3 regions of the Pseudoalteromonas sp. APM04 genome follow, and region 2 is predicted to be linked to each of the others. Evidence: predicted binding sites of a transcription regulator. Region 2 holds the regulator's gene; each other region holds the start of a gene.
The links. The regulator LexA, encoded in region 2, represses DNA repair genes until DNA is damaged. The targets are predictions, from matches to a motif close to TACTGTATNNNNATACAGTA.
Positions count from the first base shown of each region.

Region 1: the regulator LexA is predicted to act here: its motif matches at 5,200-5,219, upstream of MTP24_RS06255 (SulA-like leucine-rich domain-containing protein).
Region 3: the regulator LexA is predicted to act here: its motif matches at 7,201-7,220, upstream of ruvC (crossover junction endodeoxyribonuclease RuvC).

Region 1 covers NZ_CP094441.1:1,304,468-1,315,010, forward strand. Annotated here, with positions in the region: gene MTP24_RS06220 (MHYT domain-containing protein) at 1-1,351, opposite strand, end outside; gene MTP24_RS06225 (SprT family zinc-dependent metalloprotease) at 1,627-2,313, shown strand; tRNA gene MTP24_RS06230 (tRNA-Tyr) at 2,552-2,636, opposite strand; tRNA gene MTP24_RS06235 (tRNA-Tyr) at 2,686-2,770, opposite strand; gene MTP24_RS06240 (VC2046/SO_2500 family protein) at 2,883-3,410, shown strand; gene MTP24_RS06245 (DUF6172 family protein) at 3,606-3,908, shown strand; gene MTP24_RS06250 (YchJ family metal-binding protein) at 4,223-4,702, opposite strand; gene MTP24_RS06255 (SulA-like leucine-rich domain-containing protein) at 4,732-5,175, opposite strand; gene MTP24_RS06260 (sel1 repeat family protein) at 5,464-5,919, opposite strand; gene MTP24_RS06265 (NCS2 family permease) at 6,039-7,331, shown strand; gene MTP24_RS06270 (hypothetical protein) at 7,481-8,239, opposite strand; gene cysB (HTH-type transcriptional regulator CysB) at 8,531-9,508, shown strand; gene MTP24_RS06280 (L-serine ammonia-lyase) at 9,575-10,543, opposite strand, start outside.
Region 2 covers NZ_CP094441.1:174,543-185,085, reverse strand. Annotated here, with positions in the region: gene MTP24_RS00910 (SCO family protein) at 1-25, opposite strand, end outside; gene cyoE (heme o synthase) at 22-951, opposite strand; gene MTP24_RS00900 (COX15/CtaA family protein) at 964-1,953, opposite strand; gene MTP24_RS00895 (hypothetical protein) at 1,976-2,470, opposite strand; gene MTP24_RS00890 (SURF1 family protein) at 2,460-3,200, opposite strand; gene MTP24_RS18965 (DUF2909 domain-containing protein) at 3,215-3,526, shown strand; gene MTP24_RS00880 (cytochrome c oxidase subunit 3) at 3,426-4,301, opposite strand; gene MTP24_RS00875 (cytochrome c oxidase assembly protein) at 4,337-4,867, opposite strand; gene ctaD (cytochrome c oxidase subunit I) at 4,867-6,459, opposite strand; gene coxB (cytochrome c oxidase subunit II) at 6,459-7,601, opposite strand; gene lexA (transcriptional repressor LexA) at 8,017-8,634, opposite strand; gene MTP24_RS00855 (hotdog fold thioesterase) at 8,811-9,254, shown strand; gene MTP24_RS00850 (hypothetical protein) at 9,256-9,636, opposite strand; gene MTP24_RS00845 (hypothetical protein) at 9,883-10,543, shown strand, end outside.
Region 3 covers NZ_CP094441.1:2,157,650-2,168,192, forward strand. Annotated here, with positions in the region: gene ybgF (tol-pal system protein YbgF) at 1-9, opposite strand, end outside; gene pal (peptidoglycan-associated lipoprotein Pal) at 23-565, opposite strand; gene tolB (Tol-Pal system beta propeller repeat protein TolB) at 600-1,958, opposite strand; gene tolA (cell envelope integrity protein TolA) at 1,968-2,894, opposite strand; gene tolR (protein TolR) at 2,899-3,327, opposite strand; gene tolQ (protein TolQ) at 3,314-4,018, opposite strand; gene ruvB (Holliday junction branch migration DNA helicase RuvB) at 4,993-6,000, opposite strand; gene ruvA (Holliday junction branch migration protein RuvA) at 6,008-6,625, opposite strand; gene ruvC (crossover junction endodeoxyribonuclease RuvC) at 6,628-7,152, opposite strand; gene MTP24_RS10015 (FtsX-like permease family protein) at 7,282-9,783, opposite strand; gene MTP24_RS10020 (ATP-binding cassette domain-containing protein) at 9,773-10,486, opposite strand; gene MTP24_RS10025 (arylesterase) at 10,487-10,543, shown strand, end outside.

The sequences.
Region 1 (10,543 bases), 1.1 Mb from region 2:
CGTTAAACTCTAAGCAATGCTCAGTAAATTCATTTGATTGATAACCTGTTAACTCTAAAATACTTGGGCTTATGAATAACATACTCCAATTATCATCTAGCCTACATCTAAATACAGCACCCGGCATATTGTTTATTAAAGAACGGTATTTTTGCTCTTTTTCAACAAGGCTGCGTTGTAATTCACGTTGTTCGGTTAAATCAGTGATATAACCAACATAAAGTGGGGTTTGTCCTGGCTGGTTAACTTCACCAATGCCTATTCTAATAGGAAAAAGATGGCCTTCTTTGTGTTTTGCAAAAATTTCACGGTTTACACCGAGCACCTTGTTTGAGTTAACATCTTTTGCATTAGAGAGGTATTCATCGTGATGCTTAGCGAGCTTTTCATCCATTAACATTTTTATATTTTTGTTTTTTACTTCATGTTCTTGCCAGCCAAAAATATGTGTGGCTGAGGCATTAAAACTTAAAATATGCCCTCTGTGATCAATCGTTACTATGGCATCGATGGCTGTTTCGAGTATGGCATTCAGGCGAGACTCATCGGCAGACTTTTCTTCTAGCAACATTTTATAACGAACCATTCCGTTAATAACCGCCACGACGCTTGTAATAGCAACCGTTGCTGTAGCAACAGCAATTGCGACAAATGTAAGACCGGCGGATGCGTTAATATCATCGAATAGCAGTGGCGAAGTTGCAACAAAACGGGTTGCTGCCATGCCCATATAGTGCATTCCTGCAACAGCAAGGCCCAAAATAATTGCGCTTATGGTGCGGCTTTGTAGAGGCGTTAATGTAGGGAAAAATTTATCTAAGTTAAATCGACTATAAAGAGCAATAAAAGAAAGTGCTATTGCGACAAATATTGATAAAACAAACATAAGTGGGTCGTAGCGTAATAAAGGAGCCAACTCCATAGCGGCCATGCCGCTATAATGCATTGTGCCAATGCCTGCGCCTAATAATACAGAACATAAACCAAGTATTTTGAAGCTCGCTTTATTGTTAATTAAAATAGAAATTGCAAATAGGCAAGCAAAAAAAGCAGGAAGAAAAGACAATATAGTTATTGTTGGGTCGTATTTAATATTTGTGCAGAGCGAGAAGGCCAGCATACCGATAAAATGCATACTCCAAATACCGGCTGAAAATATAGCAGCGGCAGTAAACTTTGCTAGGCGTTCATAATTATGAAATTTTGTTTCTTTGGCTAAATCAATCAATCGGGTTGTAAAAAAAGAAGCAAATATTGCTATTAAAACAGATATAGATACTAAAAGAGGGTCGTAAACGCCGTTAACTACTAGGCTAGGGTCGTGGTCTGTAATAAAAAATGCAGATAGCATATTGGCTCAAAAATTAGTCTTTAGGTAGCCAGTTTAATATATTCATCATATAAATAAATACTTAATTAACTAGAGCGGTATAAAAAATGAGTTTGATTCAATTTTTTAACGTATAGTTTTCAAGTTATTATTTTTTATATTTATTTTGTCAAACTGATAGAGAAGCATTTTGCTATCATATGAATGACACAGATGATAACCAAAATAGGGTTGCATCAGGTTAGCGCATAAATATTTGTATTGAATACTTAAAATTAGGTCAATGAGAGAAAACAGTGTTTGATTACCAACTAAAAAAAAGTAAACGAAGAAAAACAGTCGCTATAAAGGTTCATGATCAATCTGTCACTGTATATGCCCCCCATTATGTTGCCCAAAAACAAATCGATAGCTGGTTACTTGAAAAGCAACCCTGGATTGAAGCACAATTAAAAAAGCAGCTTAATGCAGTCGATCTTAAGCAGTATCCCCTTATCCATAATAAAATTAAGATATTTTCTGACTGGGTTAAATTAAGTTTTTTAGAAAGCTCATTATCTGATATTCAAGAACACAATAATGTTTTGTTAGTAACACACTCTACTAGAGTAAAAAATTACAATGGTAAATACGAAAGTTTGATTAAACAGTATTTAGAAGAGAAGTTGGCGGCGTATATTGAAATGCGTATCAACTATTATTGCAAAATAATGAAAGAAGAATTGCCTCAAAAATTAAGTATTGCTATATATAAACGCCGTTGGGGGAGTTGCAACAGCAGGCGAGAACTAACTTTTAATTTACACCTAATAGGGGCTCCTCATGCCATGATTGATTATGTAATTGTGCATGAACTTGCTCATTTGCAGTATTTAAACCACAGTAAGGACTTTTGGGCTAGAGTAGAGGCATTTTTTCCTGATCATAAAATTGCATCAGATTGGCTAAAAGCAAACGGAACAAGTTTACAGTGGGTGTTTTAAGCTAATTTGAATATAGGAATATAGGAATATAGGAATATAGGAATATAGGAATATAGGAATATAGGAATATAGGAATATAGGAATATAGGAATATAGGAATATAGGAATATAGGAATATAGGAATATAGGAATATAGGAATATAGGAATATAGGAATATAGGAATATAGGAAAATAGGAAAATAGGAAAATAGGAAAATAGGAATATAGGAATATAGGAATATAGGAATATAGAAGAAGTGGTGGAGGGAGCTGGATTCGAACCAGCGAAGGCTGAGCCGTCAGATTTACAGTCTGATCCCTTTGGCCGCTCGGGAACCCCTCCACACTATTTTTGTTACATTTGGCCCCACTTAACTTAGCGGTAAGAAAAGTGGTGGAGGGAGCTGGATTCGAACCAGCGAAGGCTGAGCCGTCAGATTTACAGTCTGATCCCTTTGGCCGCTCGGGAACCCCTCCAATGCAACGGCGCTGATAATAGCAAAATGTGCCTTTAAGTAAAGAAAAAAGCTAAAGAAAATTTAAATAAAGCCGATAAATATTCATTACTCATTCCAATCGGCTAAAGTCTATGCAAATCGATGATTTGTTAATCACAGAGCAGCAATTAAGTACTCGGTTAAACCAAAGTGTACATGCAGACCGCCGTGGTGAATTTTCATTGCTGTTAGCAATGCTTTCACAAGATGCTTTAGATTTTAGTCAATTTCATTTACCTAAAAGTGAAATTGAAGATAACACAACTCAAGAAGCGCAGTTAAGAGAGCAATTAGGAGCAGGACCAAAGCAGCCATTAGCACCCAGTGAATTTAATATGCTAATTGGGCAGTTTAATGCACAGCGTTTGTCTTCGGTTGGTGAGAATAAAGGCATGGCCGATATAAAGCTAAATCAGTGTTTAAACCCTGAGCCCTTTTCGATTAGAGATGATGTAAACCACATACCCCTACCCATTATAGATAATTGTGAACTTGCTGTGCGCAGGCGTTTACAAAAAGACGAAATAGAAATAGATAATCCAAAAATGGATGTCGCAGGCTTTTATGACGTTCTAACAGACGTAAATCAGCGTGAACCATTACATTTGACGATGGCATAATTTATGATTTCATCAAATAGTGTCTAGTTACACTACCCATCACTGATTAAATTTTACGACTGCACCAAATCCGAATTGACTAAAAATTGATTTAATGTAAAAAAAGCATCCAAAAATTAAATGCAATTGCTATAATGGCTACAAATGGTATGACATGAATGCCGTTATCATTAAACCAAGGTAATTAGGAACGTAATGAAGAAAACATTCACGCTAAATCACGAGAAAATCAAATACCCTCGTATGGTTGATGCTGCAAAGCATGAAGTGAAAAAATATTTGAAAAGAGAGCGCAACAAAACTCTACCAGAAGATGCAGATTATTGGGCATTTGACTGTAAGTTTGGTAAAACGGTTGAAGATGCGCAAGTGGTTCATGTAGCTGAAATCAGCAACTGTATTAGCGATATTGAAAAGCAAGAATTGATGTCTTTTTACTTAGAAATATTGGCAAAACCTGCACAGCGTCAACAGCTAGACCTTGATAACGACGAGTAATAATTAGCGTTTGTGCATATCAAATTATTTAAATGGGCCATTGGCCCATTTTTTATGCCTATAGATTACCTTCAAGCTTTTTTCTTTTGAGCTAGCTCAAAGTATTTTACATCGTTTTAGGGCTTTAACTGTTGAATTGTTATTAACACTACTTTTTCCTTAAATATTAACCACTTAATTAATAGGGGTAGTACTAAACCTAAAAGTTATAGAGGAAGTTGTGTTTAATAAATTTACGAAGCTATGCATTAAATGTGAGTATTTAATTAGCAACGGAGTGAAGTAAATAATGTACTTCACTTAAAAAGAGGGGATTACGCGCTATGGCATTTTTTGTATTTTTTTGCGCTGCCACAAGGGCAATCATCATTCCTGCCAACTTTTATATCAGCGACTGGAAATATAATACCATCGAGATATCGCCACTGGTTTTGCTCTTTTATAAATTGAGAGCGCTCATGTAACACACAATATAGGTTTTGATAAAAATAGGTAGCTTTAAACTCAACGACCCCTTTATTTTCATCGCTGTTTGTTTCAATAACAGATAAGCTTACAAATCGACAACTGGTCGCAAATTCTTTAATTTCATTTACAGGGTTTTCAGCTTGCTTTTCACTTGCATATGTTTGGTATACGTATTTAGCATTTTTTTGTACGTAAGCTGTATACCTAGAGCGCATTAACTGCTCGGGTGTTTCTGCTTGTTTATCACCTAATAGCAGTGGTTCACAGCAATCTTCGTAATTTTTTTGGTTTCCACAAAAACAAGTGTTGTTATTTAAATAATTCATAATTGTTACATAAGATTTAAAACATCATTTTAGCAAGCTTGCTGTATGTAAGGTATATCAAGTACGTCAGAATTTTTAGTAAAACAGTATAACTTTGTTTTTGTGTTACTTAAGTTAAGCGATAAGTTGCTCAATAACTGATTGTTTAACATATCAGTCCATGTAATGACCGCTGCAAAGTTACCATTATGCAGTGCGCTACGCAGTACATATTCTAAATTTACTAAATGTTTTTGCCTAATGACTAATAGTTTACTTGTGTCTATTGAACATGAATCAAGCAAAGCTTTACTAGGAACATGATCTGGTGCGATTAATAAAGTCCAAGCATTTAAACTATTATACTGGTGTAGCACCTTTAACAGCTCAAACGTTGCCGATATATCATCTTCAATTTGAATCACGTTAACACAATCAGATAGTTCGTCTTGTTGATAGCTTTTTACTGTTCTTACGGTTATTGGCTGTAACATATCATCTCGCTCACTGGGTTTATATACAGTACATGCATACAGTAGTTTATACAGTGTTATGGCGCAAGTGTTTTTTTGCTATTTTTTTATACAAATTTATTGTCTATTTTTAAGAATTTTAATTTTAAAGTTTATATCATTGATACTAATCGCTTTTATTTTGATTGGAATATTATTGGGTGAGTGTTGTTTATACAGGTTGAAAAGGTTTGCTTACGTTTTTTATAAATTTAAATTATAGCTCTGTATTGTATACAGTACTTTTACGAGCTAAGTTTCGGGCTTTTACTAAGGGGCAGGGGGGATTAAATGGGCATATTGTAATTGATGAATTTGTTCATATAAACTGGCTGCATAACATTGGGCATCCTTAAAACGCTTTGTTTCTATATATTTTCTTAAATCAGCAAGCGCAACTGTAGCTGGCTCATGACCCTGGCTACTCGATAAGCTAAGCCAAGCAACTCCATGAAATACACTTTGTGGAACACCTTGGCCTTTTACAAAAAACAAGCCTAAATAAAATTGCCCTCGGTGATCACCTGACATTGCCGATAAACGCATCCACTTTGCAGCTAAAGCAGGCTGGTTATTTTTTAAATAATATAGCGCCTTATTCAGCGTACTTTGTTGAGAGTTTTCATTTTCAGGTGACGAATTAGTATCGCCTGGTTGTGTCACAAAAGACAAAATATTGTCTAATTGTTGTTCTAAATCATAACCTGTTGGTGTGGTTTTTATCATATGCTGTCATTCGGTATAGTTAACTACTTCAATAGTTTAGTATATCGCAAGGTAAAATGTCCTGAAAAATATACTTTTTATGATAAAATCTCGCTACTTTTTATTGTTGTAAGTTCATTATGTTAGAAGCTTTATTTAAAATTAACGAAAATGGGTCCACGGTTCGTCGAGAATGCATCGCCGGAATGACTACTTTTATCACAATGGTTTACATTGTATTCGTGAACCCTGCGATGTTAGCAGAAGCGGGAATGGATCAAGGTGCTGCTTTTGTTGCTACTTGTATTGCTGCTGCAATAGGTTGTTTTATCATGGGGTTATGGGCCAATTACCCATTAGCTTTAGCACCTGGCATGGGGTTAAACGCCTTCTTTACGTATGGCGTTGTATTAGGTATGGGATACACCTGGGAAGCTGCGTTGGGCGCAGTATTTATGTCGGGTTGTATATTTTTATTATTAAGTTTATTTAAGGTTAGAGAATGGATAATAAATGCCATTCCATTAGTTTTAAAACGGGCTATTGCGACAGGCATTGGCGCATTTTTAGCCTTAATAGCACTTAAAAATGCAGGCATTATTGTGGCAAGCCCCGCTACATTTGTGCAGTTGGGTGACATAACATCTGCGGGACCGTTACTGGCTATATTTAGCTTTTTTATTATTACGGCATTGTTATATCGTGATTTTAAAAGTGGAGTGTTGATCAGTATTTTATTGGTTACTGCTATCTCACTTGGTTTAGGTTTAGTTGAATACCAGGGAATTATTGCTGCACCGCCTTCAATTTTACCTACTTTTATGCAGTTGGATTTTGCTGCTGCTTTAGAACTTTCAATGCTTAGTGTTATTTTTGCATTTTTGTTTGTCGATTTGTTTGACACGTCAGGTACTCTTGTAGCTGTAACGCAAAAGGCTGGTCTTGCAGATGAAAAAGGAAACATGCCACGCTTAGGACGTGCACTCAGTGCCGATAGCTCAGCTACCATTGCAGGTGCAATGTTAGGTACCTCAACAACCACATCTTATATAGAGTCAGTTGCGGGTGTATCTGTTGGTGGGCGTACAGGTTTAACTGCAGTGGTAGTTGGTTGCTGCTTTTTGCTAATGATGTTCTTTGCACCGTTAGCTAATATGGTACCAGCTTATGCAACAGCGGGCGCAATCTTATATGTTGCTGTACTTATGTTACAAAACCTAAAGTTTGTGGACTGGGACGATATGACAGACGCTATTCCAGTAGCCGTTGTGCTGTTAATGACGCCGCTTACGTTTTCAATTGCGCATGGTATTGCGCTTGGCTTTATTTCATATACGGCGGTTAAGTTGCTTTGTGGTAAACGCAGTGAAATAACAATTAGTGTATGGATATTAACCGTGTTATTTATTGTTAAATTCGCGTTTTTATCATAAATAACAAAGTTTTGTTTTGATATATAACTACCAGCGACGTTATGTGATTTATCCCTGTTGGGGAAGCTAAACTCTCGGTTATAAAATTTAATGCTAAAAAAGCCCATACACAGTATGGGCTTTTTTTATTATTCAGTGGAAAGCTGCTGTTACCATTTCTTTTTTGGAGCAAACAGCACATCTAAATCGTCTTGTTCTTGCTCGTTTTTCTTTTTTAGGGCGCTTGCGTTAGATGCTTTTAGCTCGACGCTAATTTCCTCTAAGTAACGTTCCACTTCTTGACGTTTAGCATTTACATATTCGTCTGAATAAGGCACTGCACTAAGCGTTGCGTAGGCTTTTTCAAAATATTGTCTAGCAGAGCCAACCATACTCGCAGAACGTGCCGAAATACCGCGTTTAATTTGGCTTTCTATATTTATTTTAAGCTGTAATTTCTCAAGCAGTTTGTCTTCGCCTGTAAATACTTGGCTATTAACACGGCCCTTAGTGTGTTCAGAACGTAGGATCACACGTAATTTTTTAATCCCCTGAATTAGCGCAACAAGCTGTTTGTCGTTACTTGGTAATGCTAATGACTCACTACTGGTTCCTTGCACCGGGTTAGAGAGATGCTGTTTCATTTCTTCTAAACGACCCTTTAGCGCTTTTGAGGTTGGCGAATGCGTAACCATTGTTTTGAGTGCTTCGGCAATTCGGCTTTGCAAAACTCGAATAACGTTTTCAGATAGCGGAATATTAGCCTGGTTCATTAAAGCTTCTTCAGTTTCTTCAATGATCGCCTTTTGTTTTGTGAGTTCTTTTCGGCGCTCATTTTCTTGTTTTTCTTTGTGTTGCTGAACAGCACTTACCCAAAGTGCAATCACAACCAAAGCAACTATAAGGACAATTATAATAGACACGATCATGGTGTAATTCTCGGATTCATAACCTAATTTTTTAATATTACATTAAATATAAGCTATCGGGGTAGTTTTGCGCGAATTAACTTCAAATTAGGTAAATTAACTGTCGTTAAATATAAGGACTATGAGATTAATTCGTCTAATCTTGGCTACCTCAAGTATATTTATTATGCTAGCCTTGAGCACCACTTCGATAAATGCACGCTATAAGCTTAGTCAACGCTACCAGTAAAACTGATCTAGCTTTATAGAATTGCCTTTATTTATAATAAATTACAACGTAAAAATGCAACCATGAAATTACAACAACTCAGATACATAGTAGAAGTACAAAATCATAAATTAAATGTTTCAGCAACGGCTGAGAGTTTATTTACCTCACAGCCTGGTATTTCTAAACAAGTACGTATGTTAGAAGATGAGTTAGGTGTTCAAATTTTTGGGCGAAGTGGCAAGCATTTAACGCATGTAACTAGTGCCGGTGAAGATATTATAAATATCTCGCGAGAGATACTTTCAAAGGTAGAAGGTATAAAAGCGGTAGCTAACGAGCACACATTACCAGACCAAGGTAAGCTCAATATAGCAACAACGCACACTCAAGCACGTTATGCTTTACCTAGTGTGATTCAGGGGTTTATGAAAAAATACCCTGCAGTATCACTACATATGCACCAAGGTACACCGCAACAAATATCTGATGCCGCAGCAAGGGGCGATGCCGATTTTGCCATTGCAACTGAAGCGCTTCATTTATACTCTGATTTAGTTATGTTGCCTTGTTATCATTGGAATCGCAGTATTGTTGTTGCAAAGGATCATCCACTGGCTAAAAAAGCCAATAGTTTAACGGTAGCAGATATTGCCGAATACCCGCTAATTACTTATGTATTTGGTTTCACGGGTCGCTCTGAATTAGACAAAGCATTTAGCGCCCATGGGTTAGAGCCGCATATTGTATTTACGGCGACTGATGCCGATGTAATTAAAACCTATGTTCGTTTAGGGCTTGGCGTAGGGGTAGTGGCTTCAATGGCGATTGATGAAATCACTGATACTGATTTAGTCTGCATTGATGCAAGTCACTTATTTGAAGCTAGCACTACAAAAATTGGCTTTAGAAAAGGCAGCTTTTTACGTACTTATATGTATGACTTTATAGAACGATTTGCGCCGCATTTAACTAAAGAGCGAGTGGAGCGCGCGAGTTTATTACGTAATCAAGATGATGTAGATAAGTTATTTGAAGATATAGAGTTACCTGTAAAGTAGCACTGGGTCTGATAACAAAAAAAACCGACTATTTATTAATAGTCGGTTTTTTTGTTTAAGGTTAGCCTAACACTCGATAATGTTAACGGCTAAACCACCGCGCGCGGTTTCTTTGTATTTTGTTTTCATATCATTACCTGTTTCAAGCATGGTTTTTATTACTTTATCAAGTGATACTTTTTGCTCGCCACTACCACGAATTGCCAATCGAGAAGCATTGATGGCTTTTATAGCCCCCATCGCATTACGCTCAATACAAGGAACTTGCACTAAGCCGCCAACAGGGTCGCACGTTAAACCTAAATTATGCTCCATGCCTATTTCAGCTGCGTTTTCAACTTGTACAACATTACCACCCACAATTTCAGTTAATGCTCCGGCGGCCATTGAACACGCTACACCCACTTCGCCTTGGCAGCCCACTTCGGCACCAGAAATAGACGCATTTTTTTTATATAAAATACCAATTGCAGCGGCTGTTAGTAAATAACGCGTGGCAATGTCGCGGTCTACTTCTTTTACAAATGTATGATAGTACATAAGCACAGCGGGTAGAATGCCTGCAGCACCATTAGTGGGGGCTGTTACCACTCGTCCACCGGCGGCATTTTCTTCATTAACGGCAAGTGCAAATAGGTCGACCCAATCCATTGCTCTGAGTGGATCGTTGCTCACTTCGATATTCAGTTTTAAGTATAGGCTGGGGGCACGTCGTTTTACTTTTAAACCGCCAGGTAAAATTCCTTCTGTACGCATTCCGCGTTCAATACAGGCTTTCATTACTTGCCAAATATGAAATAACTCATCTTTTATAGCGTCTTCGGTTCGAAGTGTGCGTTCGTTTTTCATCATCAAGCTAGATACACTGAGGCCTGAGTCTTTACACATTTCAAGTAGCTCTTTTGCGCTACTGAAAGGGTAAGGTGCTGGGTTTTCTTCTCTAATATCGAGCGCTGCTTGCTTTTCGTTTTCAAATTCTTCGTCGGTAACAATAAAGCCGCCGCCGATAGAGTAGTACACTTTGCTATAAAGCTT
Region 2 (10,543 bases):
TTACTAAAAGCCATAACCGTTTCATAAAGGAAGCCATTTATCTATAAATAAGATCACGAAGAGTACCATTAAATGCACTATCGAAAAACGAAATAAATCCATAGCCTTGTCGTTATTAGCTGCAAATTTTAACCTAATGGCTTTGTACATAAACACACTATTTAGCGCACAAGCTCCAACTAAGTAAATACCTCCTGACATACCAATTAAGTATGGCATCACACACACTAAGGCCAATAAAACTGAGTACGCAACTACACATGTTTTACAAAAGTCGATACCGTGGGTAACCGGCAGCATTGGAATTTTTGCACGCTCGTAATCACTTTTTCGAGCAATGGCTAAAGCCCAAAAATGAGGAGGAGTCCAGGTAAATATAATCATAACAAGCAACCACGGCGCTGCTGCCATTTGGTTTGTTTCAGATACCCAACCAAGCAATGGCGGCATCGCTCCAGCAAGTCCGCCTATTACAATATTTTGAGGTGTTGCACGTTTTAAAAATGACGTATAAATAAAGGCATAACCCACTAATGCAAATAACGTTAATATTGCTGTAAGCGTATTAGCCCACACCATAAGCATGATGAAACCAGCAATACCAATACTTGCCGCAAACGTTAATGCATGTGTTTTACTTAAACGCCCTTTAGCAACAGGGCGATGACGCGTTCTTGCCATTTTAGAGTCTATTTCGCTATCTACTACATGGTTAATAACGGCAGCGGCAGCAGATAACAGCCCTATTCCTAATAGACTAATCATCTGAACGCCTATTCCACGTCCAACATCCGGGGCTAATGCTAATCCAACCCAGGCTGTTAAAACCAACATCGCCACCACTTTAAATTTACTGATGGCTAAGTAATCTTGTAATAGATCGTAAGCACGCAAGCTAAGTGATTGAGTATGTGCAGGCTGTATTGTTTTTTTGTTTATTGTTAGTGCCATTATATTTCTCCTTTATGTGCGTGATTTTAGGTAATAACACAACCTAACCATACTTAATAACAGTATGGCAGCCATTAGGTTATGCGCCAGTGCAACACCCAACGGAAAGTGCCAATGTACCAAAATGAGTCCTAAGCTAATTTGGCAAAATAAAGTAACCAATACTGCTATTACGCAGCTTTTAATTTTTTGAGAGTAAGCGTGACTGTAAATTTTCCACATAATAAGCGCCAAAACTATACAGGTTACTAATGCCCAAATACGGTGTAATAAGTGAATAGACATTCTTGCTTGTTGTGAAAGCACACCAAACTCGTAGTTGCTGTGCTCAAGCGGTAACTGAAAAACACTCCTCAGTGAAAAAGGCTGAGCGTAATCACACAAAGGTAAACCATTACAGTGTGGTGCTGCGTAATTAGCCGCAAGCCAACCACCCAGCGCTATTTGCAAGACCAGTACAATAAGCGCAATTAAACTTAATCCATAATACCGCTTAGCCCCCGCATCTCCGCCCATAATGGGTTTTGCTGTTAACCTTAAATACAGCAATGTAATCAGCGATAAAATACTAAAACCACCCAATAAATGCCCCATCACTATAAGTGGTTGCAGATTCATAGTGACAGTCCACATACCTAAGGCAGCCTGAAACACAACAAGTAATAGCAATAAAGATGTGAGCTTTAATGGTGTAGTTGGAAATTGGCGCTTTAAAAAAGCAACAATAAACAGCGCTAAAATCATCAATCCTAAGGTGCCCGCAAAATACCTATGAATCATTTCTTTCCAGGCTTTTGCTTTTTCAAACACCATATCAGGGTAGCTTTGTGTTGCTAAAGCAATATCAGCTTCATGTTTAGGAACCGTTAAAAAGCCATAACACCCGGGCCAATCTGGGCAACCCAGCCCTGCATCACTCAAACGAGTGTATGCACCCAGTGCAACAACAACTAAAGCAAAAAGTCCGGTCAATAAAACCCAATTCTTATAATTTTTGTACATCTTTTACCTCACACTAAACGGATTAGCTTGAACGAGAATAGTTAAGTAGTTTTTTTAAATCCTTTAATAGCCCTTTTTGAACTAAGCGGTTTTCTTGAGGCTTTGCTTTGTATGGGTACTCAAGTACCACAAGTCCCATATGATCAATTAAATACAAACTTGCGGGGGTCAAGCTTGCTTGCTGGGCCATTTTTTTCCACGGTAAGTCAGCTTGTGAAGGACTCCCCATAACAGCCATATCTACCTTTCCTTGATTTTTACCAAGCGCTATATACAAATTATTAAGCGCCTCAAGTTGCTCGTTACATGACGCACTGCACTCACTCGAATAATTAAGCGCTATAGTCCATTGTTTAGGATTATTTTGTTGCCAGTTTTCTAGTTTTATCTCTTCATTTAGAAATTCACCGTGATTTGTAACCGCACTAGGTAACCAATCGAATTTGAGCGCGCTATAGGCTAAAAACAAAGGGATAGCACAACAGGTTACAAACAATAAAAGGGGTTTATTTTTCATTTTTATTCCTTTTTTTACTCGCAAAAATGGCTACAACAACACATGCAAAGGCGATTAAAAACCACTGCACCGCATAGGCGTTATGTTTTTGTGGGCTCATTACAACCGCTTCGTAATGCGGTATCGCAATTTCATCACCCTCACCTTGGCGGTAAGCCATAAAGTTAACTAATGGGAAATGAGTGTGTGATTGTATAAAGCTTAAGTCGATTGATTGAATGCGTTTGGACAGATCACCACTCGAGGTTTTGTCTTCTAGAGTAAAACTACTGAGGTTATTTTCTTTAATTTGTGCTTTGACCGTAAACTCACCTTGGGGCATAACTACTGCAGGTAAAATATCCCGTGATAGCGGGGCTCTCATCCAACCTAAATTAACCAATACTGCACGCATATCATTATTTGGTTTTAACAGGACGAGTAGGTCGTAACCCACTTGTCCGTTATATACTTGATTATCTAACAACCAGTAATGTTCGCTTAAAAGTGTCCCTTTAAGCTCGACTAGTACACCGGTTTTATTCCACTGCTTTGGTAAATTAAGCAACTGCGACCAACTCATAACACCATGAGTTTGTATTTGAGCAATAGCAGTGAGCTGTTGCTGTTTTTTTTCACCTCGTTCTAATTGCCAAAAACCTAGGCGCACACATACCAGTACGACAACCACAACCATACAAATTGTGATTATTGAACTAAGCTTTTGTTTGTGCCTTAAAACTACTTGCATAAAGGGTCAACTCAGTGATTATTAAAATTATTATTGTACTGTTGTTAATGTTTATACTTTTTAACTTATTTAGAGCGCTATTTATTATGGTGTCTGGGAAAACAAACGGGCGACCTATGTCTCACTTTTTAGGACGCCGAGTGTTGTTTTCGGTTGTTGTATTAGTGGTCACAATCGCAGCAGTTAAGCTCGGTTATATAAAGGCAAATAGCTCGCCCATAAACGTTACAGCACATATACAAACACAAATAAACACAGCCATACCACATCAACAAAGTGCCAATACCAAGCAGCAGCTTGAAACGCAAAGTGCTTTTCTTTGGTAAAATGACCTTTTAATATTCGTATTAAAATGACAAATAAAAGTATGGCTCCGAGTGTGACATGCATGCCATGAAAGCCTGTAAGCAAAAAGAATGTATTACCGTACACACCGGCATCTAATGTTAAATTTAAGTCATTGTATGCATGAACGTATTCCTCTACTTGCAATGCTAAAAAGCACACGCCTAATAACACCGTAAGTCCTAAAAACACTTTCAGTGGTTTACGTTTGTTGTTCTCCATTGCAACATGGGCAAAATGTAACGTGACCGATGAAGCGATTAAAATTAACGTATTGATCAATGGTAGGCCTTGCCACCCCATAGCTTGGGTTGTGTCACCGGAGGGTGTAACAACCAAAGGCCACATAGCTTCAAAGGTAGGCCACAACACTTCATTAGTCATAGCATTGTTACCCGCGCCCCCCAACCAGGGCACCGAAATCATACGTGCATAAAATAACGCACCAAAAAAGGCCATAAAAAACATAACCTCAGAAAAAATGAACCAGCTCATGCCTTGTCGAAAAGAACGATCCATTTGTGCTGAGTACAACCCTTGGCCTGACTCGTGAATAACATTTTTAAACCAGCCAAATAACATATATAAAAGAACGGCTATACCGGCATAAAGTAAATAAACACCGCTCCCCCCTTCCTTGCCAACTTCCATAACTGTTAAGCCTGCGCCTACGGCGATAAAAAACAACGCAACCGCTCCTACAATGGGCCACGGGCTTTGCTCTGGTACGTAATAATGCTCATGTTCTTGATTCATTTTACTTGCTCCTAGTTTCGCACTAGTGTTTGTTGCTAGTTATTACTGGCAACTAGTTGCTCACTAATATCAAATACGGTGTAAGACAAAGTTAGCTCTTCAACATCACTTGGAAGCGCTGTATCAACATAAAAAAGCAATTTAAATTCGAGCTCTTCCCCCGCTTTTAGGGGTTGTTGATCAAAGCAAAAGCAGGCCATTTTGTGTAAATATTTTGCCGCTTTGCCTGGTGAAACAGACGGTACTGCCTGCATAACTTTATCGAGTTCACTACTATTTTTTGCGCTAAAAACGACTTCTCGCATTTCTCCGGGTTTCACAACCACACTGTACTCTTTTGATTTCACCTCAAAAGGTGCACCGCTTTGTGCATGAGTTGTAAAACTCACGCTAACGTCCCTTGTTTGCTCAATCACGCTACTATGCTGCGCTTGCTCTAACGATGGCTTACCATTTAGCCCGGTTAAGTCACAAAACACGTCGTATAACGGCACTAAGGCAAACGCAAACGCAAACATACCTATGCTGATAATAATCAAGCGTTTAAGGAGCGGTGCGTGGGTCATTATTTAATTTCCGGTGGTGTTGAAAAGGTATGGTAAGGCGCAGGGGATTCAACTTCCCACTCTAACCCTTCAGCGCCATCCCATACTTTTGCAGGGACTTTTTCGCCGCCTCTTGCACATTTAAAAACAACCACTACAAACAACAGCTGAGATAAACCAAATGCAAAACCACCAATACTTATAATTGCGTTGAAGTCTGCAAATTGCAGTGCATAATCAGGAATACGACGAGGCATACCAGCCAAACCCACAAAATGCATTGGAAAAAACAGCACATTTACACTGACTAACGACAACCAAAAATGCCACTTAGCCAGCGTGATATTAAACATATTGCCAGTCCATTTTGGCAGCCAGTAATAAGCACCCGCCATGATAGAAAATACCGCCCCTGTCACTAACACATAATGAAAATGAGCCACTACAAAATAAGTGTCGTGGTATTGAAAATCAGCGGGAGTAATAGCAAGCATCAACCCTGAAAAACCACCTAATGTGAACAGCACTATAAAAGCAATACTGAACATCATAGGGACTTCAAAGCTAATAGAACCGCGCCACATGGTGGCTACCCAATTAAATACTTTCACGCCGGTAGGTACCGATATCAGCATTGTGGAGTACATAAAAAATAGCTCTGCAGCTACCGGCATACCGGTGGTAAACATGTGATGCGCCCACACAATAAAGCTTAGCAATGCTATAGATGACGTGGCATAAACCATAGATGCATAGCCAAATAGCTTTTTACGCGAGAAAGTGGGCACTATGGTTGAAATGATACCAAAGGCTGGCAAAATCATGATGTAAACTTCGGGGTGACCAAAAAACCAAAATATATGCTGGAACATCACCGGATCGCCACCGCCGGCAGCATCAAAAAAGCTAGTCGCAAAATATTTATCGGTTAAAACCATGGTCACCGCCCCTGCCAAAACGGGCATAACAGCAATGAGTAAAAATGCCGTTATTAGCCATGTCCATACAAACAGGGGGAGTTTCATCCACGTCATCCCAGGTGCACGCAAATTAACTATAGTCACAACCACATTAATAGCACCCATAATTGAGCTAATACCCATTATGTGCACCGCAAATACAAACAAGGCAGTATTGTCGTTACTGTATGTGGTTGAAAGCGGAGCATAGAAGGTCCAGCCAAAAGCAGGGCCTCCTCCAGGCATAAATAAAGAAGCAAGCAAAATTAAGAATGCGAAAGGTAAAATCCAAAAACTCCAGTTATTCATTCTAGGTAATGCCATATCTGGCGCACCTATCATTAACGGTATCATCCAATTGGCTAATCCCGTAAAGGCAGGCATAACGGCGCCAAACACCATTATTAAACCGTGAACTGTAGTCATTTGATTAAAAAAGTGGGGATCGACCAACTGCAACCCAGGCTGAAATAGTTCAGCCCTGATCACCATAGCCATGGCGCCACCAATTAAAAACATGGTCAACGAAAATATTAAATATAAACTGCCAATATCTTTATGATTTGTTGTATAAAGCCAGCGCTTAAAGCCTTTAGCTGGATGATGCGCATGATGCGCTTCATTGGCGTTTGGTTGTTCTGCTATGCTACTCATTAGTTAGCCTCCACGTCGGCATCAAGTGCTGCTTGAATCTCACTAGGCTGAATAACATCACCGGTATCGTTACCCCATGCATTTCGCTTGTAAGTAATAACCGCAGCCAATTGTTTTATAGATAACTGCTTGGCAAATGATTGCATTGCCGTACCTGGGCTCCCATGAATAAGTATGTCAATATGACCTTTTATATCGCCAAGTACAATTGGGCTGCCTTTTAGAGCCGGAAATACGCCCGGTAGCCCTAACCCCGTAGGTTGATGACATGCTGCACAACTTGCCATGTATACTTGAGCGCCCAGCTCCATTAGCTCTTCTTTAGGTAATGTTTGACCAAGTAAAGCGGCATCAGCTAAAGCTGCTTGTTGCTTAGCTTGTTTAGCATCGGCCAACCATACTTTAAAGTCAGCCTCAGATTTAGCCTCTACCACAACGGGCATAAATCCGTGATCTTTACCGCACAGCTCAGCACACTGACCTCGGTAAATACCTTCTTCGTTTATGTTGGTCCATGTTTCGTTAATAAAGCCTGGATTGGCGTCTTTTTTAACGGCAAAGTCTGGTACCCACCAAGAGTGGATAACATCATCTGAGGTCATTAAAAAACGAATTTTTTGATTAATTGGTAGTACGAGGGGTTTGTCTACCTCAAGTAAATAATTTGGGTTTTTATCAGCTAAATTAGTTATTTCATCCTGAGGAGTTGCAAGCATTGAGTAAAACTCTACATCTTCTCCCATGTATTCATAATGCCATTTCCACTGTGAACCTGTAACTTTAATTGTTAAGTCGGCTTTACTGGCATCTTCCATAGCGATTAAGGTTTTTGTAGCAGGCACAGCCATAGCAATTAAAATAACAAATGGAATGGCGGTCCAAAGAATTTCTACTTTGGTGCTTTCGTGGAATTGAGCGGGAACCGCTCCTTTAGATTTGCGATGATGAATGAGTGCCCAAAGCATAATGGCAAACACTATTATCCCAATCACACAACATATAAAAAATATGGTCATGTGTAATTCGTAAACATTTTCACTTATATCTGTAACGCCTTTACGCATATTAAATTGGCTATTTGCCAAGGCTAACTGCGGAAAAACACACAATATAAGCCACAAGGTACAACTAAGTTTACCCATGTGACGACTCCTTTGATGCTGTTGCTAGTGCAAAGCGAAGAGGCATACGGCTTAAACGCCAATTCGTTATTTTTATTTTTTTATTAATGCCGTTTTATTTATAAAAATTGGCATTCACTGCGCTAGCAAAAATTTATTGTGTGTGCTCAAAACTTAAAAGCGATGAGTATTGCCAGCGTCAGCTTATTAACAATTAGTTAATATTTAACCACCATGCAAGTTTTTTGTATTAAAAACAAACAATAAATATATAAAAAGTAGAGAGTTGGTTTAGTTGAACGTAGAGAGAAATAGCTCAAGTCGAGAGGTAGTAAGGGCTAAGGATGAAATGAAAGAGTGTGAATAAAAAACAAACAAAATTTTAAAAATTAAAAAAGCGCACCAAAAAAGTGCGCTTTTTATAAAATAAGAAAAACTACATCCAGTCTGCGTTACGAATAACGCCCACTGCCAAGCCTTCAATGTTGAACGACTCAGTTTCAAGATCGACCTTAATTGGTGCAAACTCGTCATTTTCAGCATGAAGCAACACCTGGCGACCCGCCTTTTCAATGCGTTTTACGGTTACATCGTCATCAACACGGGCAACCACAACTTGACCATTTTCAGCCACTTGTGTTTTATGCACAGCAAGTAAATCGCCATCCATAATGCCTATATCTTTCATACTCATACCGTTTACGCGCAGTAAAAAGTCGGCAGCTGGTTTAAACATTAATGGGTCAATTTTACAGTGGCTTTCAACATGTTCTTGCGCCAAAATAGGGGAACCTGCCGCAACTCGGCCAATAAGCGGTAAACCTAATTGTTCTGGCTCCTCTTCTTCAACAAGTTGGATTCCACGGCTTGCGCCAGGTTTCATTTTAATCACCCCTTTTTTGGCAAGGGCTTTTAAATGTTCCTCAGCGGCATTTGCACTTTTAAACCCTAACGTTTGTGCTATTTCGGCACGTGTAGGCGGCATACCAGTGTCTTTAATAAACACTTTAATTAATTCGAGTATTTGAGCTTGGCGTTTAGTTAATGGGCGCATACAACTGGTTTTCCATACAGTACATTTAACTGTGAGTATATACAGTTAAATAAAAATCGCAAATTTAAATTATCCGTTCAAATAGCCAAATTACTTCCTTACGTGTACATTTTAGGGGCTTTCTAAAATAGCCTATAAAAATAGTAACTTGCTACATTAAATTTAAAGGAATCTATATGAGTATTTGGCATCAACCCATTACATTAGCATTGTGTAAACAATTGGACGAAGGCATTAATGGCCAAGGGACACTAATGAAAACCATGGGAATCGAAATAACAGAGATAGGCGACGATTACTTAGTAGCAACTATGCCTGCAATCCCTGCACACCATAACCCTATTGGTATGGTTCATGGCGGCGCAAACGTTGTACTCGCCGAAACCGTAGCTAGCTATGCTGCTAATTTTGTGGTTGATTTCACAAAGTTTTACTGTGTTGGGCAAGAAATAAGTGCAAGCCATTTAAAGGCTTCTCGCAATGGTGCATTAACGGCAACAGCACGCGCATTTCATATTGGAAAACGAAGCTCTGTTTGGGAAATAAAAATCACAAACAGCCGCAACGAGCTGTGCTGCGTATCAAAAATGACCGCAGCCGTTGTTGAGCGAAAGACGTAAGTTATTTTTCGAGAGGGTAAATTGTTATTTCCATACCCGCGCCAATAGCAGATATACGCAGTAGTGTATCTGCATGTAAAGCTTGATTAAAACACTTTGGCGACGTGCCTGACTCAAACCCTATATCAAACGTTCTACGTGAGCAGCTCAACCATTGCTTTAATGCATTGCGTGAACATGACTCAATAAGCTCACATATATGGTTTATTGCTTTGTCTGGTGATTTTACATCGCCAGCTACCTCAATACGTGCTAATTGACGGTATTCGTCTTTGTCATAATGTAAAATCGTTGCGACTTTTTTTAGGTCGGCCACCAGCACACTAATATCTTGTTTTGACTCAAGCTCTAGATCTACATTTAAAAATTGAATTTCCGACATTGTCTCGTATTTATCCTCTAATGGTTACCATGCAAACTTTAACGCAGTTTTACCTTTATACCAAATCAACACCCTATAAATAGACGTTTTATATAGTAATACTCTTATTTTAGAGTGCTATTGCTGCTTACAATTGGCGCTATTGTGCTGAAACGCTATTTTAATGCACTAGTGCGACATTTTGTCGCACTCACCTTGCTCAACCATCGCGTAAAATGTCTCGTAAAAATAATAAGATAAACACACATGAAAAAAGTTTTTAAACCAGCACGTAAACTTCATAAATGGTTGGGCTATTTATTAGGAATACAAATATTAGCTTGGTTGCTTGGCGGTTTGGTTATGAGCGCTATTCCGCTTGAAAAAGTACATGGTAAACACCTAGCAACACGCACCCTAGCTAACCCCTTTAAAAGCAGCGATTACGTCGCATCAATTGATAATATTGTTTCGCAAGTAACTAATCCGACTAAGATAACCTTTGCGCATTTTTTATCTACCCCACTTATAACTGTAACCAGTGAAGGCAACCCTCAAAGTTTTAATGGTATTACTGGGCAACCATTTAAAGCCCCCAATAAACAGCAAATAATTGCTAATGCACACGCGCATTTACTTATTGATGCTCAACCAGTAAGTACCACTTTAATAGGTTTAGGACCAAGAGAAAGCGGTTATAAAAAAGATGTATGGAAAGTACAATTTAACGATACATTTAGTACCACACTCTATTTGTCATCAGATACGGGCAAAGTGATTACTGTGCGCAGCACACTGTGGCGAATTTTCGATTTTTTTTGGATGCTGCATATTATGGATTACGATGAACGTGAAAACTTTAACAATCCTCTATTAATTAGCTTTGCTGCAACCAGTGTGCTTTTTTGTTTAACTGGCTTTTTACTGC
Region 3 (10,543 bases), 1.5 Mb from region 2:
CGGCTTCATAATATCTCTTATCTTAGTAAACTAATACCGCACGGCGGTTTTTAGCGAAAGCTGATTCAGTGCGAGACTTAACCATTGGTTTTTCTTCACCGTAGCTCACTACTGACATTTGGCTAGCTGATACACCTAAGCTTAGCAGGTATTTTTCAACTGACTGACCACGGTTTTCACCTAGTGCAATATTGTACTCTGGCGTGCCACGCTCATCTGCATGGCCTTCAATTAATACTTTAACCGATGGGTTTTTTACTAAAAAGTCAGCATGTGCGCGAAGTAAATCAGCATATTTGCTTTCAATTGTCGCTTTATCAAAATCAAAGTAGATTACTTGCTTTTGACGAAGTGCTTCGTATTTTTGACGAAGTTGTTCTTCAGCACGTTCTTCAGGCGAAATTGTTGCTACTTCAACTGTATCGTTGCTAGTTGTTTGCTCAACAGCAGGTTGATTAGATTGGTTTGCAGCACCTTCGTCGATATCTGAAGACGAGCTACAAGCTGCTAATGTCATTACTGGCACAGCAATTAGCAGGCCTTTAAGTATTTTATTAAGTTGCATTGAGTAGATTCCTATTTTGAGTAAACCAGTAACATTACTGTAAATATGGCGACCAAGCTGGCGCCTTTACTTGTCCGTCTAGCACAGGTAATCGTGCTTTGAAGCGGCCGTCCATCGATACTAACGCCAGTACCTGTTTGTTATTATGGAGCGTGCTGTATATTATCATCGAGCCATTTGGCGCTATACTCGGTGATTCATCTAAGCGAGTTCGCGTTAATACTTGAAACGCGCCAGAAGCTAGCTCTTTTTTAGCAAGATGGTACTTACCGTTCGTACGATTAACCATCACTAATTCTTTACTGTCAGGCGTAACTGACCCTGCAAGATTCATATCGCCATCAAACGTTAGGCGCTTTGATCTGCCAGTTTTTAAATTTAACTTATAAATCTGAGCATTACCACCCCTTTCCGAGGTAAACACTATATCTTGACCATTTGGGTACCAAGATGGTTCAGTATCTATGCTACGGTGGTTTGTTAGGCGTGTTTCTTCACGCGTTGCCAGGTTTAGTAAATAAATTTCCGTTGCACCTGTTTTATCTTTTGAAAGGACCAATAGAAGCTCTTTACCATCAGGTGAAAACTGCGGAGCACCATTAATCCCACGATAGCTGGCTACCACTTCTCGCTTACCTGTATATAAGTCTTGGATATATATTTGGCTTTGACGATTTTCAAACGTTACATAAGCAAGCTTGGTACCATCTGGTGACCACGCGGGTGACATTAACGGCTCTTTAGAGCGCAAAAGTACTTGTTCGTTGAATCCATCGTAATCGGCAACAACGAGTTGATACGGCTTATCGTCTTCGTCACGCACAATCACATAGGCAATTTTAGTTAAAAATGCACCTTTTTCGCCTGTTAGTTTTTCATAAATCACATCACTAATACGGTGTGAATAGCGGCGAAACCCACTTTCGGAAATAACGCTTTCTCTGGCTTCTAAAATGTGGTCTTGGCTTTTTACTAATTGCCCATTAGACATCATTTGGGTGTTACCACCCGTAATTTGACCACGAATTACATCCACTAATTCATAACGGACTAAGTATCGGCCATCGGTTTGCTGTTCAACTTGACCAACTAAAACGGCCTCAATCCCTTGATTAACCCATGAGGCATAATCAATTGCTTGGTCCTCGCTTGGTTGTTGTGGCATTTGTGCAACATCAACCGGCTTAAACTTACCACTTCGGACTAAATCAGCTGCAATCACATCACTTAGTTTTTGTGGGATCGGACCTATTCCGGTGTATTTAAATGGCACAATAGCAATAGGCCTTGCGCCATCAACACCTTCGGTAATTACAATTTCAAGTGCAGCATTTGCAATGCCTTGAAACCCTAGTAGCAATACTACACAGGCTACTCTTAGTTTATTGAACATATCATTCCTTTAAAATTCTGGCTTGATTGTTAAGTTAATATTTTTTAGCTGGTCAAACACGTCTCTGTCTTTAGACACAGGTAATGTGTCGGCCATACGAACCGCTCTGAGCGCGGCCTCACACACTAGCTTATCACCACCTAAAGACTTAACTTGCGTAACTAAACCATTAAAGCCAAGACGGATATTCACTCGACATTGTTGGTTTTTCATTTTTTCATCAATTAACAAGTTTTGTTGGATGCGCGCCATAATCAAAGCACGGTATTTGTCAACTTCACTCGCAACTTGTTGCTGGCGTATTTTACTACGAGCAGCCTGCTCTTTAGCAAGTTGTTCTTGTAATATTTGTTCTTGTAATGCTTGTTGACGCTTACGTTCAGCTTCGGCTGCACGCTCTTTAGCTTCTTGCTCACGCTTAATACGTTCAGCTTCTGCTTTTTTTAGCGCTTCTTCTTCAAGCTTACGTTTATCTGCCGCGGCTTTTGCTGCCTTTTCGGCCTCTTGCTTTTGCTTTTCTGCTTGCTTAGCTTTAGCACGCTCTTTTTGCTCTATCTCACGCGCCCTTTTTGCTTGAGCTTCAGCTTGTGCCTTTTCTTTCTCTTTAGCTTTGCGTTCACGCTCAAGCTTTTTGATGTTTCGAGCCTCAGATTCACGTTGTTTGCGAGCATCAGCAGCCCTGCGTTCTAAATCACGTATCCGCTTATCTTCAGCACGCTTTTTATCTTTTTCTTTTTTTTGTAGCTCAGCAATTTTTTGCTCAACCATTTTTTGGTCAACCGTTACCGCAGAAACAGCATTGTCGGGTTCAGGTATAGCCGTGTTTAACGTCACTTCCATTACTTTAGGGGTTGGTGCATGAATGTTAGCTGACGCGTACAACAATCCGCCCAAACCTAAATGCAATACCACCGATTTTACTAATGCACTACTCATCCAGTTAATTCCCCTCAAAGGATTCGGTCATCAATCCCACTGACGGCACACCTGCGTTTTTCAAAAAATCCATTAGCAATAACACTTCTTGATAAGAAACTTTACCAGAACCTTTAATCATTACAGGTACATCTGGATTTTTCATTAACTGCAATTTAATCACAGCGGCTACATCGAGTGCTTCCATTGGTTCCTCTGGATCAGTACCTACACTGACGTAATATTTACCCTCAGCATCAATAGACGCAATGATTGGTGGTGTATCTTTTGTATCAACTAAATCAGATTCTTCCATTTTTGGTAAATCTACTTTTACACCGTGAGTAATTAGTGGTGCAGTCGCCATGAAAATAATAAGCAGCACCAACATTACATCGATATAAGGTACTACATTAATTTCTGCTACTGGGCGGCGTTTTTTACGATGATACATTCGCTTGTGCCTCTATTTGTGTAGCTGCTTGACGGTGTAAAATATTAGCAAACTCTTCCATAAAGTTGATGTAGTGAGATTCAAGCTTTTCAACACTGTTTGAAAAACGGTTATAAGCAATTACGGCAGGAATTGCAGCAAATAAGCCCATTGCCGTAGCAATTAGAGCCTCAGCTATGCCCGGAGCAACCATTTGTAATGTGGCTTGTTTTACTTCACCCAATGCAATAAAGGCATTCATAATACCCCACACAGTGCCAAATAAACCGATGTAAGGACTTATAGAACCGACCGTTGCCAAGAACGATAGGCTTTTTTCAATTTTTTCGATTTCACGTGACAACGCTACACGCATTGAACGATGCGTACCTTCCATTACTATACTTGCGCCTTGAAATGTATTTTTTTTATGACGCGCAAATTCTTTAAAGCCTGCTGTAAATAACGCCTCAATACCATGAGATTGAGCACTACGAGATGAAATTTCGTTATAAAGTTTACTTAAATCAATACCTGACCAAAACTTTTGCTCAAACTTTTTAGCATTCGAAAGCGCATCAGAGATTGCTTTTTTACGTTGAAAAATAATAGCCCACGACATAACCGACATGGCAACTAGCCCTAACATTACTAATTGTACAAGCAAACTGGCTTCTAAAATTAGATCCAAAAAATTAAGCCCTGATCCCACATTAAACTCCTAAATAGTATCAAAATACGTCAATTGTAATGATTTGTGCAATTATGACCGCAACTAAGGTCATTTAGTTGCAACTAGTGTATCGAGTCCATTTCAAACTAACAACGATATTGCTATGAATAGCCAACAAAAAACGTTAAAAATCGGCTATGTTGTTTATTTTTTATGCCTAGTTATATAAATATTTATTCAAACAAAGTAAAAACTCAGGTTTAGCTGCGTAATTATATAAATAAACATCATAAAACACGGCATTTATTCAAAATCAATGCATAAACACGCAAAACCACGTTAACGTTACCTGCCAGAATACTAAAACTAATACCGAACAATCATATAAAAATATACTTAAGCAATATTTTTCATTAACTTATAAAATATATGATTATTTAACAAACAAATTACAAACTACAAAAAAACTAAAAACATTAGTTTTTTTAATCCGAAAAAACAAATTTTCTAGTTTGAACAATTTTTAGATATTCCGTATTATTCTTCCATACCGAGCTAGCGCATTAAATGAAACTGTTTCATTATGTCCTGTTCTTAGTAATATGATTTTAAGTCGTATTACATTGTTTTACTCTATTTGGATAAAACCTAACAGTGTAAAACATGGTTCCCCCAGATTACTTCCTTTAACTTGTTGTTAGCCCGCATTATTTGCGGGCTTTTTTTTATCTGAAATTTAGCCTAGACCAAAATATACAGATTCATTTAATATTGTTTATTGAGGCAGAAATTTAGAACTAAACCTAGCCAGCCATAGTCAGCACTGACTAAGTTGAATTTTATGAAAGGCACAATAGCGACATACGCCTTAACGCCCTGTGAATTGTTGGTTAACCAGAATTCAGGCTAGTTAATGGTAAAGCAAATGACTTTTAGTAGATAAAATACGTTATAAACGGACGTGCCCTTGCTAACGGTTATTTTTAGCAAGGGTTTAGGAAAGGTGTTTAAAATTAGTCTTTTTTAGGTAACAAGCCAAAATGATGGTACGCATTGTCAGACACAATACGTCCGCGCGGTGTGCGCTGAATAAACCCTTGTTGAATTAAAAACGGTTCAATAACATCTTCTATTGTTTCACGCTCTTCACCAATGGCAGCGGCTAAATTATCGAGCCCTACGGGACCACCCATAAATTTCTCAATGATGGCTAGTAAGTATTTACGATCCATATAATCAAAACCGCTTTTATCTACATCAATCATGTCGAGTGCTTGCTGGGCAACGTCTGCATTTACAGTGCCGTCAGATTTAACCTGAGTATAATCTCGCACACGGCGCAATAAACGATTAGCAATACGCGGCGTACCCCGTGACCGTTTAGCTATTTCACTAGCCCCATCGTCACACATTTCTAAATCAAGATAATGAGCTGAGCGGCCCACTATATGCGATAAATCCTCTACTGAATAAAACTCCAAACGCTGCACTATGCCAAAACGGTCACGTAGTGGCGATGTGAGTGAACCTGCACGCGTTGTAGCGCCTATTAACGTAAATGGCGGCAAATCCAGTTTGATAGAACGTGCAGCAGGGCCTTCACCTATCATTATGTCAAGCTGATAGTCTTCCATTGCAGGGTAAAGTATTTCTTCAACCTGTGGGCTTAACCTGTGGATCTCGTCGATAAACAGTACATCACCTTCTTCAAGGTTTGTAAGAAGTGCCGCTAAATCGCCTGCTTTTTCAAGTACAGGTCCTGAGGTGGTTTTAATATTTACGTTTAATTCGTTTGCTACAATATTCGCCAGCGTGGTTTTTCCTAAACCTGGCGGACCAAATATTAATAAATGATCAAGCGCTTCATCGCGGCTGCGTGCAGCTTCAATAAATATTTCCATTTGCTGCTTAACATGCGGTTGACCTCGGTAATCAGCCAACAGTTTTGGCCTAATTGCTCGGTCAATCGAGTCTTCATTTGTTTTTTCAGTCGCGTCAATTAAGCGATCCGCTTCAATCATGGGTTACTCACAACATCGATTTTAAAGATTCTTTTATAAGAACCTCAGTAGACATATCCGGTTTACTCACCGATTTTACTGCTTTTTGTGCCTGTGGCAATTTATACCCTAATGCAACAAGTGCAGAAACTGCATCATCCGCTGCATTATTAGCCACTAATGCATCGCTGTGAGGCTCTATCACTGCGCTATCGCTAAATGGTGTAAATAAATCATTACCCCAATCTTTTAGACGGTCTTTCATCTCAAGCACTAAACGTTCAGCTGTTTTTTTACCCACACCCGGTAATTTAACCAGCGATGTAGCATCTTCATTATTTACACAGCTAACAAACTGTTGCGCCGACATTCCCGATAAAATAGCGAGCCCGAGTTTTGGCCCTACCCCATTAGCTTTTAAAAGCTCTCTAAATAATGCGCGCTCTGTTTTATTATTAAAACCAAACAGTAACTGCGCATCTTCACGCACTACAAAATGAGTATAAACAATCGTGTTTTCACCCACTTTTGGTAAGTCGTAAAAACAGGTCATTGGCATTTGTACTTCATAACCCACGCCGCTTACTTCAAGTAAAATTTCGGGGGGTTGTTTTTCAACTAAAATACCATTTAAGCGGCCTATCATTGTTATTTCCTTAAGCGTCCTCTAACGGTTTTGCTTGCGCTGCCCGCTAGTTTAATTAAATTTTGTTCTGAATGAGCATGGCAAATTGCTATTGCTAATGCATCTGCTGCATCGGCTTGAGGCGTACCTGGTAATTTTAGAATATTTTTTACCATATGCTGGACTTGGCTTTTGTCTGCACCACCGTTGCCTACTACAGCTTGTTTAATTTGCCTTGCCGAATACTCAAACACTGGCAAATCAGCCATTGCAGCACCCACAATGGCAGCACCACGCGCTTGGCCAAGTTTTAATGCAGAATCGGGATTATGAGCCATAAATACTTTTTCTATAGCAAACGTTTCTGGCGAAAACTGCTCAACAAGTTGAGTGATGCCCTGGTAAATCATTTTAAGGCGTACCGGAAAAGGATGATCGGCTAATTTTATACAACCACTGCCTAAATAAGTAAATTTAGCACCTTGGTGAGCAACTACACCGTAACCAGTCAAACGCGATCCTGGGTCGATCCCTAAAATAATGGCCAAATCACATTCTCGTTGTTTTTATTGTAAATTAGGCTAATAATGCCAGAGCACTGTATAAAATACCAGTACCAAGCAAAAACAAAAATGCTCGCTTAAATAGCGAGCATTTTTAACGCAATAATAGTTAGTTTACCCTAAAGCGCGAACTAACCCTTGGGTGTTTTGTTTAAGGGTACGGGCAATCATTAAATAACCCAACCCGGCTACAAATAAACCACCAGCAACCGGGCCTATAATCCATATATGTGGATGAAGCTTGCCCGTAAGTTCAAACATTTGTTGCTGCACAATCAAAAGCGCTAAGTCGCTAAAAAATGCAGCAACTAAACCGGCTAACCCACCCAATAATAAAAACTCGTACAAGGTCGCATTTTTAATTAAACGGCTTTTAGCACCTAATGTTCTAAGAATTACAATTTCTTGCATGCGTTCACCTAAGCTCGCTTGCACTTGCGAAATGAGTACTAATGCACCGCACAAAACAACAATGGCAAGTACAAAACCAATCGCGAGTGAAACTTGCGATATTGTGGTTTGTATTTGCTTTACAAAGTTGTCTACATCGATTGCAGTAATGGTTGGATAGGTGCGCAACAGTTGGCTAAAGTCACGCTTTTGCTCAGGTTCTATCCTAACCGACGAAATATAAGTCGCCGGAAAGTCTTTAAGTACATCTGGGCTGAGTATAATAAAGAAGTTGGGTTTGAGCGTTGCCCAGTTAACTGTACGAACGCTGGTAATTTTAGCATCGAACGACTGCGCGCCAATTAAAAAGGTAAGTGTGTCGCCAATTTCAACATCAAGGCGCTCTAACATCGACTCTTCAACTGATGCCTCGGCCACTGCGTTTTCACCAAACCATTCGCCTTGAATTATCTCGTTTTGAGCCGGTACATCTTTAAGCCACGTTAAGTTTAGCTCACGGCCAATACCAGAACGCGCTTCTTCGTCTTTTTTCTCATTGTCTTGAAGAGAAACTTCCCGTGCAACCAACTCACCATTTACCGCGTTAACACGCCCTCGAATCGTTGGGTAGAAGTCAGACACTAAAATGTCTTTCTCAGCAAGGTAGTTATTGATTGGTTCAAGGTCGTTTTGCGTAATATTAACTAAAAATGCATTGGGCGCATCGCTTGGTAATTGCGACTGCCAATCAGCAATCATGTCATTTTTAAGCACAACTAAAAACAGAAGCAGTTTAATGGCAAGCGAAAAACTAATAAGTTGAACTGCATTTACATTGGCACGCTTTTGAATCGACGCAATAGCCAATGACCAACTATTACCTGGTTTTAAACCCAGTTTTCGGCCACCGCCAAATATAAGTTTAGATATTAAAAACAACACGCCAATTAAAGTTAGTGTGGTTATAAATAATATTAGCGTTATTTTTATATTGTTACTAAATAACCACATTAACAAAAACACGGTCAATGCACTCATACCCAAGTGCACGCGGCTCACCGCTAGTTTGTCACCTAAATTACGACGCAGTACCCTAAGCGGCGGAATATCGAACAAATCAAATAACGGTTTAATAGAAAACATAACGGCGCAAATTACACCCGTACTAATTGCTACAAGCCAAGGCTTAAATCCACCCATGGGCAATTCGCTTCCCATACTTTTTGAAAGGTATCCGGTGGCTATTTCTTGCAAGCCGTAACCAATCAATAAACCTATACTCACAGCCATTGCACATACAAGCAATAAGTGAAGCATGTAAATTTTACGGATCATTGAGCGACTGCCGCCCAATGTTTTCATCATCGCAACAGGGTCATATTGGCGCTCGCAGTATCGTTTGGCTGATACAGCAATCGCTACTGCAGCCAAAATAATACCTAGTAAACCCGCTAACAATAAAAAACTCTCTGCTCGGTTTAAACTGTTTGAAATTGGTGATTGACGATCTTTAACACCGTACCATTGTTGGTTTTCTTTCATTTGTGGCTTTAACCAGTCATAAAAGCTGTTTATGTCGTCTTCACTACCGGCATAGAGCTGACGATAAAAAACACGGCTCCCAGGCTGAACAACCTCTGTTTTTGACACATCTGCAATATTTATTAATACACGACGGCTACTTGAAAATACATTAAATGGCGCATCAGGCTCCTCAACAATCACTTTTTCAACATTAAATAACGCAGCACCTAGCTCAACTTGCGAGCCAATATCAATGTTTAGCGAGTAAAAAACAGACTCACTGAGCCATACATTACCTGGGTTTGGGCCGCCGTTTGCAATAACCGTTTCACCCAGTAATGTGTTTTTTACTTTTAGCTGCCCTTTTAACGGGTATGCGTCTGACGCTGCTTTCACCGAGCTAAATTGCATTTCATCATTAGCAAACAACATGGTGTCGAAGTACACCATTTGCGCAGTTTGTAAGTTTTGACTTTTAGCTCGTTCAATAAATGCGGTGTCAATGGCATGGCTGCTTGCCAATACTCGGTCGGCAGCAATAAACGCACTGCTTTTTTGTGCAATGCTTTGTGCTATTCGATCTGTCACCATAGACAAGGTAAGTACAGTTAATACCGCTAAAGCAATAGCTGCACTAGTTACCGTTAGCTCACCTCTTCGAAATTCTCGCGCAAATAATTTAAGCGCTAATTTAGCCCACATTTGCAACGTCCTCTGCTTCACTTTTTACAAGTAAGCCCGCTTCTATCTGAATAATATGCTCACATTTTTGAGCGAGTCCTTCATCGTGCGTCACCAAAATTAGCGTTGTACCATGTTGAGAATTTAAGTCGAACAGCAGCGACTCAATCATTTTGCCGTTCTTACTGTCTAAGTTAGCTGAAGGCTCATCGGCAAATAAAATTTTGGGTGTGCCAATAAAAGCGCGGGCAATAGCAACACGCTGTTGCTCACCACCCGAAAGCTGAGATGGGTAATGATCTGTTCGGTGGCTTAGGCCTACTTTTTCAAGCAAAGCAAGTGCCTGCTCCTTAGCATCACTTTTTCCCGCTAATTCTGCAGGCAACATTACGTTCTCAAGAGCGGTTAAGCTTTGCACCAACATGAAAGACTGAAATACAAAACCAATTTTAGCGGCACGAAGTGCTGCACGTGCTTCTTCGTCTAAATCATGAAGCGGCTCACCGTCTAAAAATATTTCGCCATTAGTCGCTGTATCCAAGCCCGCTAATAAACTCAACAAAGTAGACTTACCTGATCCCGACGTGCCAACAATAGCAACAGACTCACCGTGCTTGACATTAAAGCTGATGTCGCTGAGGATGGGCAACTCACCTTCAAAGGTAGTTACTATTTTAGACAAACCATTAACTTGAATTATATTTAATTGAGAAAGCGCTGACATATGACTCATTCAATCCTTCGTTTAGTATTCATTTTATTTTTAGTTATCAAACCGCTG